3 regions of the Streptomyces sp. NPDC001617 genome follow, and region 3 is predicted to be linked to each of the others. Evidence: riboswitches for the same ligand, from Rfam matches in the RefSeq annotation. Region 3 holds a riboswitch; each other region holds the start of a gene.
The links. A riboswitch is a leader RNA that binds a small molecule or an ion and turns the genes downstream of it on or off. The one in region 3 is predicted to bind cyclic di-AMP.

Region 1 (4,204 bases), on a different contig from region 3:
TCATGCGCGGACTGCGCACGCTTCCGGTCGAATTCACCCCAGTTGGCTGAATGTGTCCGCCCAGACAAACATGACACGCGCTCAAGTCTGTGATCTTCACGTGATCTACGCGGCATTAACTTGTGACAAGTGATCGTCAGCCGATACCTTCACGGACCATGGCGGCGCCAAGGCTTGGCCCAAGCTTCACGCGTCGCGGTCATTGCTGTCTCGCGAAAGGCCCCCGCATGCTCTCCGGGAACGGTCGTCACCGTCGCCCCCGCCAGGCTCCGGCACTGCTCGTCGCGGCCGGGGTGACAGGCTCCGCCATCGCCATCCCGCTGTTCGCCGCGAGCGGCGCCAGCGCGGCCGACGGGACCACCTGGGACAAGGTGGCGCAGTGCGAGACCGGCGGCTCCTGGAGTGAGAACAGCGGGAACGGCTTCTACGGCGGACTGAAGCTGACCCAGGACGACTGGGAGAAGTACGGCGGGCTCGACTACGCCCCGAGTGCCGACCTGGCCAGCCGCAACCAGCAGATAGCCGTCGCCGAGAAGCTCCTCGACGCCGAGGGTGTCGGCGCCTTCCACACCTGTGGACTGACCTCCGGGCTGACCAAGGACTCGGGCTCCGCCGATGTCGACACCGGCGTCGCGGACGGCTCGTCGAGTTCATCCGATTCGTCCGACAGCTCGGACTCGACCGGTTTGTCCAATTCATCGGGCAGCTCGGCCGGCGACTCCTCCTCGGGTGCGTCGTCCAGTGCCCAGCCCTCCGCCTCACCCGACGCTTCATCCGATTCCACAAGTAATTCTGCCGAATCGGACACATCCGCCTCGCCCTCCGGGTCCGCCGCGAGCAAGTCTCAGGGAACCGACGACTCGTCCGCAGATCGGGCGAAGGGGGATGACTCGGACAAGTCCGGCCAGGCTGTGGGGTCTTGGAGTCTCGTCGACACCGGCGCCATCGGCGGGGCCGCGGACGCCGTCACGGACACCGCCACCGGCACCGGCAAGCATCGCGGCGCCGCTGCCGACGAGAGCTCGGCCAAGAAGGCCGCGCCCGACTCGTACACGGTCCACGCCGGCGACACCCTCGCCTCCATCGCCGACTCCCTTGGCGTGGACGGCGGATGGCGTGCCCTCTATGCCGAGAACAAGCAGGCGATCGGTACCGACCCGAACCATATCTCCGCCGGTCAGGCCCTGCGACTCCCTGCCGAACAGGGTTAAAAGCGACGGGAGTTCACGTCACACTTCGCGCCGAATGTCCGGTTTGGTGAAAGTGTGGGATGAGTCTCAGAAGCCCTGATCGTCTTTGAAATTCCCCGGATTCCGTGTCTACCGTCGTCACCGCTCGGCAACACGAGCCCCGACAGCCGCAACGCCGAATCCTGCCAGCGGCCGTACGGGAACAGTCGTCGCTTAACAGCGCCGTAGGCAGGAGCGGGGGACCCAAGGTAAGCGCCGGACCCAGCGATTGACGCTGGATACGGCTAGGGGTGTAGCCGCGCCTCGTGAAAGCGAGCGTGCGGCCGGGCAACTCAACCGGCCCGAACCCGACAGCTCACCTCGCAGGCGTCGGTGAGGGGATCAACCATGCTGTTTTCCGGCAAGGGCAAGCACCGTCGTCCGTCCAAGGCCACCCGCGTCGCCGCGCTCGCCGGAGTCACCGGTGTCGCCATAGCCGCGCCGCTGATGGCGGCCGGCAGCGCCTCCGCCGCCACCGCCTCCGAGTGGGACGCGGTCGCCCAGTGCGAGTCGGGTGGCAACTGGTCCATCAACACCGGCAACGGCTACTACGGCGGTCTGCAGTTCTCCGCCTCCACCTGGGCCGCGTACGGCGGCACCGCCTACGCCTCGCAGGCCAACCAGGCCACCAAGGCGCAGCAGATCGCCGTCGCCGAGAAGGTCCTCGCCTCCCAGGGCAAGGGCGCCTGGCCGGTCTGCGGCACGGGCCTGTCCAGCGCCGCCTACAACGGCAGCAGCGCTTCGAGCAGCTCCTCCAGCGGCTCCAGCACCCGCTCCTCCGGCGGGCAGACCGCCTCCCGCTCCTCCGAGCGCACGGCCGTCAAGAAGTCGACCAAGACCGTCACCACCCCGACCGGCAAGAAGGTCAAGAAGGGCGACGGCGAGTACAAGGTCGTCAAGGGCGACACCCTCAGCTCGATCGCCGAGAAGCACCACGTCAAGGGTGGCTGGGCGAAGCTGTTCAAGCTGAACAAGGACATCGTCGAGGACGCCGACCTGATCTACCCGGGTCAGCAGCTGCACCTCAAGTAAGCAGACAGCTGAACCACAGCGCCCTGACAGCCGTGTCCTCCACCATGGAGGACACGTGAGGGCCTCCCCCGTCCCCACGGGCTCCCCGCTCCGGTGCGTGTTCCCCCGTACGCACCGGGGCGGGGCTTTTTTGCCCCCACGCTTTGTTCCGTTCGGAAACAATTTACTCTCGGTTCTGCCCAAGGGGTGGTCGGAGACGTGGCCGATCCGCCGGAGGCGGATAGGCTCGTCTCGCAGAGCCGCTGCGGCCTTGCTAACCGCGTCACATCCCAGAAGGAGATGCTCGTGCCGTCCATCGACGTCGTCGTAGCCCGGGAAATCCTGGACTCCCGAGGCAACCCCACGGTCGAGGTCGAGGTCGGCCTCGACGACGGCAGCACGGGTCGTGCCGCCGTCCCGTCCGGCGCCTCCACGGGCGCCTTCGAGGCCATCGAGCTCCGCGACGGTGACCCCAACCGCTACCAGGGCAAGGGTGTCGAGAAGGCCGTCCTCGCCGTCATCGAGCAGATCGGCCCGGAGCTGGTCGGGTACGACGCCACCGAGCAGCGCCTGATCGACCAGGCGATGTTCGACCTGGACGCCACCGACAACAAGGGCTCCCTCGGCGCCAACGCCATCCTCGGCGTCTCGCTCGCCGTCGCCCACGCCGCCTCCGAGGCCAGCGACCTCCCGCTCTTCCGCTACCTGGGCGGCCCGAACGCGCACCTGCTGCCGGTGCCGATGATGAACATCCTGAACGGCGGCTCGCACGCCGACTCCAACGTGGACATCCAGGAGTTCATGATCGCCCCGATCGGCGCGGAGACCTTCTCCGAGGCCCTGCGCTGGGGCACCGAGGTCTACCACACCCTCAAGAAGGTCCTGAAGAGCAAGGGCCTGTCCACCGGCCTCGGGGACGAGGGCGGCTTCGCCCCGAACCTGGAGTCCAACCGCGCCGCCCTGGACCTGATCCTCGAGGCCATCAAGGAAGCCGGCTACATCCCCGGCGAGCAGGTCGCCCTCGCGCTCGACGTCGCCGCCTCCGAGTTCTACAAGGACGGCACGTACAAGTTCGAGGGCAAGGACCGCTCCGCCGCCGAGATGACGGAGTACTACGAGGAGCTCGTCGCGGCCTACCCGCTCGTCTCCATCGAGGACCCGCTGTTCGAGGACGACTGGGCCGGCTGGAAGGTCCTCACCGACCGTCTCGGCGACAAGGTCCAGATCGTCGGCGACGACCTGTTCGTCACCAACCCCGAGCGCCTCGCCCGCGGCATCGAGGAGGGCACCGCCAACGCCCTCCTGGTCAAGGTGAACCAGATCGGCTCCCTCACCGAGACCCTGGACGCCGTCGAGCTCGCCCAGCGCAGCGGCTTCAAGTGCATGATGTCCCACCGCTCCGGCGAGACCGAGGACGTCACCATCGCCGACCTCGCCGTCGCCACCAACTGCGGCCAGATCAAGACCGGAGCCCCGGCCCGCTCCGAGCGCGTCGCCAAGTACAACCAGCTGCTGCGCATCGAGGAGATCCTCGACGACGCGGCGGTGTACGCGGGCCGCTCCGCTTTCCCGCGTTTCAAGGGCTGATCCCGGCAGGGCTAAGCCTTAGCCAGTCGTACGTACGTCCCCGTACCGGTCCCGTACCGTGTGCGGGGACGTACGCGCGTGTGAACGGGAGGCGGGGAACATGGCCGTGAAGGACCGGGACCGGTTCTCCACCGCGACCAGGATCAAGCTGCTCGGCGAGCAGACCGCGGCCCGGGTCTACCGCTCCCAGACCAAGCGCCAGGCCCGCCGCTCCCGCCTCACCGGCCGTGCGGCCCTGCTCGCGCTGGTGCTCTGCACCCTGGTCGTGGCGCTCGCGTACCCCATAAGGCAGTACGTCTCCCAGCGCGCGGAGATCGCCGATCTGCAGCGCCAGAAGCAGCAGGCGAAACAGCGCGTCGAGCAGCTGCGCGACCTCA
Region 2 (4,204 bases), on a different contig from region 3:
AGACGTACGAGGAGAAGGGCGTGCCGTGGAGGAGGACGACCGGGGTCTTGGCGGGGTCGCCGAGGCTGTCCCAGCGGACGTCACCGGCGGAGCTTCGGAATGTCCTGGTCAGGGTCCCCTCAATCACGGAGCTTCCTCTCGGCTGACGGCCGGGCGGCCTAGGAGCGGCGGCGGGGTTTCCCGCGGTTCGTGTTCTTGGTGCCCTTGGCGCCCTTGGTGCTGCTCGTCGCGCCGCGAGGGCTGCGGCCCTGTGTCTTGCCCGCGGTGGGCTTGCGCCGGGCCGCGGGCTGGTCCGCCGGCTTCTCCTGCGGCTGCGACCTTCGGCCCCGGGAGCTGTTCGGCGTGCGGCCCCGGACGATGCCGATGAAGTCCTCTACCAGGTCCGTGGTGGCCTCCTCCGGCCAGGACAGGGCGACGCTCGACTGGGGAGCGTCCGTCACCGGGCGGTAGGTGAGGTCGCGGCGGTGATGGAGGCGGGCCAGGGACTGGGGAACGACCAGGAGGCCGATGTTCGCCGCGACGAGTTCGATCGCGTCCTCGGTGGTGGCGGGGCGTTCGAAGGCGGGCTCACCGGGCGGGCCGTCCCAGTCGAGGACGTCGTCGAGGGGGTGAAGGAGCACCTCGTCGGCCAGGTCGGCGAGGGTGATCTCCTCGGCCGCGGTGATCACATGGTCCTTGGGGACCACGACCACCGTCGTCTCGGTGTAGAGGGGGATCGCGCTGAAGAACGCGCGGTCCACCGGCAGCCGCACCAGGCCCGCGTCGGCCTCGCCGGCCCGCAGGAGGTCGGATGCCTCGGTGACCGGTACGGCCTGGAGGGTCAGCGGGGTGTCGGGCAGGCGCTCGTTCCAGATCCGCACCCACTTGGCGGGCGTCGTCCCCGGGACGTACGCAAGCCGGAACGTCTGGGATGCTTCCGAGCCTGTCACCCCGCCAGGTTACCGGCCGTGGTCGGAGGTCTCGTACGCGCTCGATACCCTGGACCGTATGAAGTCGCACCAGACCACCCAGACGATGAAGCCCGCCACGGCGGCGAAGAAGCTGGGTGTGTACCTCGAGGCCACCCCCACCGAGTTCCGTGCGGGTGACGTCACGCGCGCCCGGCTCGACGAGCTGCAGGCGAATCCACCCGAGTGGTTGCGCGAGCTGCGGGCCAAGGGTCCGCACCCCCGACCGGTGGTCGCGGAGAAGCTCGGCGTGTCCATCTCGGGTCTCGCCCGCGGCGGGATCACCGAGCCCCTCACCACCGAGCAGATCGAGACGCTGAAGCAGGAGCAGCCCGAGTGGCTGGTGAAGGAGCGCGCCGTCCAGGCCGAGGTCCGCAAGGAGGGCGCGCGGATCAAGAAGCGGAACGCCGAGCGCGCGGCCGCCCACGACGAGCGCCCGCGTTCCTGACGCTCTCCGCTCGCCGGGTTGGACCACGGTCCGTAGTCGAACGGATGCCGTGCGTACACAACGGGCGGATCTGACGACGCGTCACGACGAAGGTCACAAAAGCGTATCGGACATTCCGGCCTTCAACCTTCACACGGGGCGCACAAGTTGGCTAACTTGGCCTCAGGCCGCTCGAGTCACTCCGGCGAACCCCGTCGGGAAGAGCGGCCTCCGCCGAATCCGGTGCGTCCGCATGGGCAGCCGGAGCCGGGGACCCAACCGAATCATGGGGTGAATCGGTCCAACTGTCCTTCGGGGCAAGGACCGTAGGGCAATCCTTCCGGAACGGCCGCCCGAACCCGACAGCTAACTCGGTAGGCGGAGTACGGAAGGAGTACGGCTCCCATGGCGCCGGAACGATCGTCGCGCGCCGGAGGCTTCGGGCTTCCCGGTGCGCGTAACTCCGACGAGGGACCCAGCCGTGAAGCCGTCCGGCAGCGGGTGAGCAGCCTCTACGACCGTGCCGAGGACGACACCGGCCAGTTCAACCTGACCCGGGTGCAGGGCTCGCGTGGTTCGCGGGGACAGGGCGGGAGTGCGCGCAGAGGCTCGGACCCCGATCTCGACAACGTCACCCGGCAGTGGTTCGACGTGGCGCGTGCGTCGCTGGGGCCGACGATTCCGGCCATTCTGCCGACCGACCGGAGGCCGGCCAGGGAGACGTCCGCCCGTCCGGCCGCGTCCCGGCCCGCGCGTCCGGCGGAGCTTCCCGCCGCCCGTGCGCTGGAGGCCCCCGGCCGGCCCGTGGCCGAGCTGCCCGCCGGAGGCGCCCGCCGTCCGGTGGCCGAGCTGACCTCCGGCCCGGTCGCCGAGCTCACGGCCGGTCCCACGCCCGCGCTGCCCGCCGTACCCAGTCCCCGGCAGGAGGCCGCCGGAGCTCCCCCGACCCCGGCGGCCCCCGAGTCGAGGCAGACGGTCCTGCGCCGGTCCAAGCAGGACAGTCAGCGCAAGGTCGCCGCGGCCAGCGATCTCCTGTACCGGCACATCGCCCGGCAGACCTCGGTCCCGCGCGCGGCTGTCGCGACGCCGGCCTGGGCGGCCCAGGGCACCTGGCAGACAGCGACTCGGCAGAGCACACCGCCCGCGGCGATCGAGCCCACACCGACCCAGGTCAACTGGGCCGTCCCGGCCCAGCGCACGGCGACCGACGCCCCGACGGCACAGCCCGGCTGGGACACCGGCGCACAGCAGGCCGTGACGCCGCAGGCGGCCCTGGAATCCCGACGCATGCAGCCCGGGGCGGACATCGGGACACCGCAGGCCCCCGCATCGCCGCCGGGTCTTGAGGCCCGGCGCATGCAGCCGGGCTCGGACTCCGGGACACCGCAGGCCCCCGCATCGCCGGTGGGCCTTGAGGCCCGGCGCATGCAGCCCGGCTGGGACACCGGCGCACAGCAGCTCGTGGCTTCGTCGACACGGCGGGAAGCCCGCCGGACGCAGCCCGGCTGGGACACCGCCGCCCAGCAGCTCGTCACCGAGTTCACGACGCCCCAGGCCGCGCCCGCGCAGGCCGACTGGGCCACCCAGGTCCAGCAGGCCGCCATATCACCCGCGACCCCCGAGGCCCGGCAGACGCAGCCCGGCTGGGACACCGGGGCGCAGCAGCTCGTGGCACCGCTCACGGGGGGCGACCCCCTGGCGGCACAGCCCGGCTGGGCGACCATGATCCAGCAGCCCCTCGCCACGCGCACCGCGGCCGACGCCGTGTCGACACAGGTCGGCTGGGACACCGCCGCCCAGCAGCTCGTCGCTCCGTCGGCACCCCAAGTCGACTGGCGGGACCCGGTGGCGCAGGAGCAGGCGCGCCGCGCGGCCGACGAGGCTCGGCGGCTGCAGGAGCCGTCGGTTCTCGACACCGGTGTGCCGGCGGTCGAGGACTGGCGTGGGCAGCAGCCGACCGTGCTCGAGACGGGCGTCCCGGCCGTCGAGACGACACCCAGCGCCACCAAGGCCGACCGTGCCGTCGCCTTCGCCCGCGCGCAGATCGGCAGGCCGTGCCTGTGGGGCGGGGTCGGGCCGGAGTCGTACGACAACTCCGGGCTCGCCCAGGCCGCCTGGAAGGCCGCCGGTGTCGCCCTGCCGCGCAGCACGCACGAGCAGTCGAGCACCGGCATGGTGATCCCGGTCGCCGAGAGCCGTCCCGGGGACCTGATCTTCTTCCACGACAACTTCAGCCACGTCGGCATCTACACCGGCAACGGCCTGATGATCCACGCGCCCGGTCCGGGCTCGGTCATCCGTGAGGAGTCGATCCACAACGCCGGGGAGGCGGCGATCCGTATCGCGGTACGCCCCGCGTGAGGCCCGGGACGCCGGTCGAGCCGTGACAACGGCGGCTCGCCGGCCCTCGCCCGCGTGAAGCTCAGGTGCGCCGGTCCAGCCGTGACACCAGCGACTCCGTGAACTGCGAGGCCGCCCACGGCAGTCGGCGGCCGAGCATCGTCTGGACCTGGGCCTCGCGCTGCCTGAAGACCGGGTGGTCGATCCGGACGTGGGCGACGCCCTCCGTGCACGCGCCCTCCTCCAGATCGCCGAGATCGCCGACGAGGGCGATGCCACCGCCCGATCGTACGAACTCGTACTGTGGGGCGAGCGCGTCACAGACCAGCGCGGGACGGACCGTGAGGCCCTCCAACTGGACTCCGATGTCGAAGAGTTCACGCTGGCTGGTGCCGGCCGAGCCGAGCGCGAGCGGATGCGCGCACAGCTCGGCCAGGGTGATCCGGTCCCGGTCGGCCAGCTCATGGCCGGCCGGCACGATCGCGGCCAC
Region 3 (4,204 bases):
CAACGTCGGCTGGGCCGAGGGCCTCCACGCCCGCCCCGCTTCCATCTTCGTCCGGGCCGCCACGGCCGCAGGTATCCCGGTGACGATCACCAAGGTCGGCGGCACCCCCGCCAACGCGGCCTCCATGCTGGCCGTCCTGGGCCTGGGCGCCCAGGGGGGCGAGGAGATCGTCCTCGCCTCGGACGCCGAGGGCGCGGACGCCGCTCTCGACCGTCTCGCCAAGCTGGTCGCGGAGGGGCTCGAGGAGCTTCCCGAGACCGTCTGAAAAGCGAATTGAGGGTCGCGGCACTCGCCGTCCCGCAGCACTGAAGGGCTCGTCCGGAATTTACCGGGCGAGCCCTTCGCATTTCCCCATTGCGGGCAGCAGAAATAATCCCCCGCGAATTGTCTCCTCTTTGTATACGGCGCCCGTGTTAATGCCGCAGGCCCGACATGTTTACGGGATGTTGCGAGTTCCTCACACCGTTCACGCGTTCGGGGGTGCCGAAGCGCAGCCGGTGCGCGGCCGTCGAGCGCTCGGTGTGCAGCGTGGTGATCGCACGGGCGCGTTCGCCGTCCCCGCGGGCCACCGCGTCGACGATCGCGCCGTGCTCCGCCCAGGACTCCACCGGGTTGGCGGGCGCGTCGACGGCGTACATCCAGGCGATCTTGTGGCGCAACTGGGTCAGCATCGAGGTCAGCGCGGGGCTGCCGGAGGCCTGGGCGAGCGTCTCGTGGAACCAGCCCCCCAGGGAGCGCAGATCCTCGCTGTTGCCCCTCCTGGCCCGCTCCTGGCCCAGTCTGACGAGGCCTCGGAGGACCTTGAGATGGGCCTCGGTGCGCCGCTGGGCGGCCCGGGAGGCACCCAGCGGCTCCAGGAGCATGCGCATCTCCAGCAGGTCGGAGGCCTCCTGCTCGGTCGGCTCCGCGACGCACGCGCCCGCGTGCCGCCGGGTCACCACGAAGCCCTCCGCCTCCAGGGTGCGCAGGGCCTCACGGACGGGGACGCGCGAGACACCGTAGCGGCGGGCGAGGAGTTCCTCGGTGAGGCGGCTGCCACGCTCGTAGACACCCGCGACGATGTCGTCCCGGATGGCCGTGCACACCGAGTGCGCCGGAATACGCATGACCGACCTCCGCCTTAATCCCCGTGAAACGTCGTCGATTGACGTTGTGTCCAAGGACTCTATTGCAATGAGCCGGAATTTCCGACGGCGGACCGGAATCCATGGATATTTTTTGGACAGCAGAGCGACAGAAACGGCGAAACCCCGGCTCCAGGAGCCGGGGTTTCGGTAGATCTTGCGGTCCGTCGTCAGACGTTCACGCCGTGCGAGCGCAGGTAGGCGACGGGGTCGATGTCCGAGCCGTACTCGGGAGTCGTGCGGGCCTCGAAGTGCAGGTGCGGTCCGGTGGTGTTGCCGGTCGAGCCGGAGAGGCCGATCTGCTGGCCCGGAGTCACCTGCTGGCCGACCGAGACGCCGATGGAGGACAGATGGCCGTACTGGGTGTACGTGCCGTCGGCCATCTTGATCACGATCTGGTTGCCGTAGGCGCCGCCCCACCCGGTCTGCACGACCGTGCCGGAGCCGACCGCGTGGACGACGGTGCCGCTCGCCGCGTGGAAGTCGATGCCGGTGTGGCTGCCGGAGGACCACAGGGAGCCGCCGGTCTTGTAGCCCGTGGAGACATACGAGTTGGCGATCGGGGCGACGAAGGTGTTGAGGCGCTTGCGCTCGGCCTCGCGGGCGGCGCGCTCCTTGGCCTCACGCTCCGCCTTGGCCTTCGCCTCGGCCTTCTTGCGCGCGGCTTCCGCGGCGGCCTTCTTACGGGCGGTCTCCTCCGCGGCCTGCTTCTGCGCGTCGGCCTGGGCGTCGATCTTGGCGGCGATCGAGTCACCGATGGTGATGACGGGGGTGAGACCGGTCTGCTCGACGGAGTTCTCCGCGGCGAGCGCGGGGGCCGCGAGGGTACCGATCACGCCGGTGGTGGCGAGGGCCGCGACGCCGGCGGCCGCGGCGGTACCGCGCTTGACGCGGCTGGGACGACGGTGCTTCCCGGTGGCGCACATGAACGCCATGTAGTGGCTGGTCCTTTCCTTCCCTCTCGCCTACCGGGTTAGCTGACGGGTTCGGAGCAGGAAGGTCTCCTACGGACCCCCTCGCGGCTTGCGCGGGCGTCCGATTCACCCCAGGGACTACGTGGGTCCCCGGCTCCCCTGGCTCGCGCCGTACGGGGACTCGGCGATGGCTGTCCGGTGCCGCGGGTGCGGCGCGGTGCCTGACGGACAGCCCGGACGACGCTAAGCGGGGCCGCTTTCAATCCCCAAACGGATCACGGTGTTTGTAGCGCATCCCACAGGGCAGACAGGCAACCTCCGCCCCAATTCGGACATACGGGGGCCCTGGTGACGCATCCGTCACCAGGGCCCCTGCGCGCGCGTGCCGCTACTCGGCCGACACCACGGTGACTTCACCGATACCGAGGGCCTCGACGGGCTCCTTGATCTCGGCCGCGTCACCGACGAGCACGGTCACCAGACGGTCCACCGGGAAGGCGTTCACGGCCGCCGCTGTGGCCTCCACGGTGCCGGTCGCGGCGAGCTGCTGGTACAGCGTCGCCTGGTAGTCGTCGGGCAGGTGCTGCTCGACCTGGTCGGCCAGCGTGCCCGCGACGGCCGCCGCGGTCTCGTACTTGAGCGGCGCCACACCGACGAGGTTCTGTACGGCGACGTCCCGCTCGGCGTCGGTGAGGCCGCCCTCGGCGAGCGTACGGAGCACCTTCCAGAGGTCGTCCAGGGCGGGACCGGTGTTCGGGGTGTCCACGGAACCGCTGATGGCGAGCATCGACGCGCCGGTGCCGTCCGGGGCGGACCTGAGGACCTGCCCGAACGCGCGCACCCCGTAGGTGTAGCCCTTCTCCTCGCGCAGGACTCGGTCCAGGCGGGAGGTGAGAGTGCCGCCGAGGCAGTACGTGCCGAGCACCTGCGCGGGCCACACCCGGTCGTGCCGGTCGGCGCCGACACGGCCGATGAGCAGCTGCGTCTGGACGGCACCGGGACGGTCCACGATGATCACGCGACCGGTGTCGTCGGCGGTCACCGCGGGCACCGGGCGGGGCTCGGCCTTCGAGCCGGTCCAGGCGCCCAGGGTCTCGCCGAGCAGTGCGTCCAGGTCGACGCCGCTGAGGTCGCCGACGACCACGGCGGTGGCCGTCGCGGGCCGGACATGACGGTCGTAGAAGGCTCGTACGGCCGCCGCGTCGATCTTCTCGACCGTCTCCTCGGTGCCCTGGCGCGGGCGCGACATGCGCGAGGTCGCCGGGAACAGCTGCCGGGAGAGCTCCTTGGCGGCACGGCGGGAGGGGTTGGCCAGCTCGTGCGGGATCTCGTCCAGACGGTTGCGGACGAGCCGCTCGACCTCGCTGTCGGCGAACGCGGGCGCCCTGAGGGCGTCGGCGAGCAGACCGAGCGCCTTGGCGAGCCGGGAGGCCGGGACCTCCAGGCTGAGGCGGACGCCGGGGTGGTCGGCGTGCGCGTCCAAGGTGGCGCCGCAGCGCTCCAGTTCGGCGGCGAACTCCTCGGCGGAGTGCTTGTCGGTGCCCTCGGAGAAGGCGCGCGCCATGATCGTGGCGACACCGTCGAAGCCGGCCGGCTCGGCGTCCAGGGGCGCGTCGAGGAGCACCTCGACGGCGACGACCTGCTGGCCGGGGCGGTGGCAGCGCAGGAGCGTCAGGCCGTTGTCGAGCGCGCCGCGCTCGGGCGCAGGGAACGCCCACGGCCTGGCTTCGCCGGCCTGGGGCTGCGGGTGGAACTCCATCGTGGCGAGCTCGGTCACTTGGCCGCCTCCTCGTTCTTGTCGCCGGCTTCGACCGTGGCCTCGGCCTCGGGGTCCTCCGGGGGATCTGCGTCCTCTGCGATCTCTCCGGCGAGCGGCTCGTAGACGAGCACCGCGCGGTTGTCGGGGCGCAGGCGGGCCTTGGCGACCTCCTGGACCTCCTCGGCCGTCACCGACAGCACACGCTGGACGGCGGTCAGGGCGAGCTGCGGGTCGCCGAACAGGACGGCGAACCGGCACAGTTCGTCCGCGCGGCCCGCGACCGTGCCGAGCCGGTCCAGCCACTCGCGCTCCAACTGGGCCTGGGCGCGCTCCATTTCCTCGGCCGTGGGGCCCTCCTCGGCGAACCGGGCGAGCTCCTCGTCGATGGCGGTCTCGATGACCGGCAC

Region 1: it holds a riboswitch for cyclic di-AMP, as region 3 does, so the genes downstream of both, ACWC09_RS05910 (transglycosylase family protein) here and ACWC09_RS30965 (M23 family metallopeptidase) in region 3, are expected to answer to the same signal.
Region 2: it holds a riboswitch for cyclic di-AMP, as region 3 does, so the genes downstream of both, ACWC09_RS09795 (NlpC/P60 family protein) here and ACWC09_RS30965 (M23 family metallopeptidase) in region 3, are expected to answer to the same signal.

Annotation. Positions count from the first base shown of each region.
Region 1 covers NZ_JBSFHA010000005.1:103,850-108,053, reverse strand. Annotated here, with positions in the region: gene ACWC09_RS05920 (cytochrome P450 family protein) at 1-50, shown strand, start outside; gene ACWC09_RS05915 (transglycosylase family protein) at 228-1,211, shown strand; cyclic di-AMP (ydaO/yuaA leader) riboswitch at 1,401-1,574, shown strand; gene ACWC09_RS05910 (transglycosylase family protein) at 1,578-2,261, shown strand; gene eno (phosphopyruvate hydratase) at 2,541-3,827, shown strand; gene ACWC09_RS05900 (FtsB family cell division protein) at 3,928-4,204, shown strand, end outside.
Region 2 covers NZ_JBSFHA010000009.1:58,667-62,870, forward strand. Annotated here, with positions in the region: gene ACWC09_RS09780 (alpha/beta fold hydrolase) at 1-127, opposite strand, end outside; gene ACWC09_RS09785 (LysR family substrate-binding domain-containing protein) at 159-929, opposite strand; gene ACWC09_RS09790 (DUF5997 family protein) at 988-1,395, shown strand; cyclic di-AMP (ydaO/yuaA leader) riboswitch at 1,597-1,771, shown strand; gene ACWC09_RS09795 (NlpC/P60 family protein) at 1,780-3,735, shown strand; gene ACWC09_RS09800 (LysR family transcriptional regulator) at 3,797-4,204, opposite strand, start outside.
Region 3 covers NZ_JBSFHA010000048.1:52,236-56,439, reverse strand. Annotated here, with positions in the region: gene ACWC09_RS30975 (HPr family phosphocarrier protein) at 1-265, shown strand, start outside; gene ACWC09_RS30970 (GntR family transcriptional regulator) at 414-1,106, opposite strand; gene ACWC09_RS30965 (M23 family metallopeptidase) at 1,295-2,059, opposite strand; cyclic di-AMP (ydaO/yuaA leader) riboswitch at 2,072-2,235, opposite strand; gene ACWC09_RS30960 (M16 family metallopeptidase) at 2,427-3,815, opposite strand; gene ACWC09_RS30955 (M16 family metallopeptidase) at 3,812-4,204, opposite strand, start outside.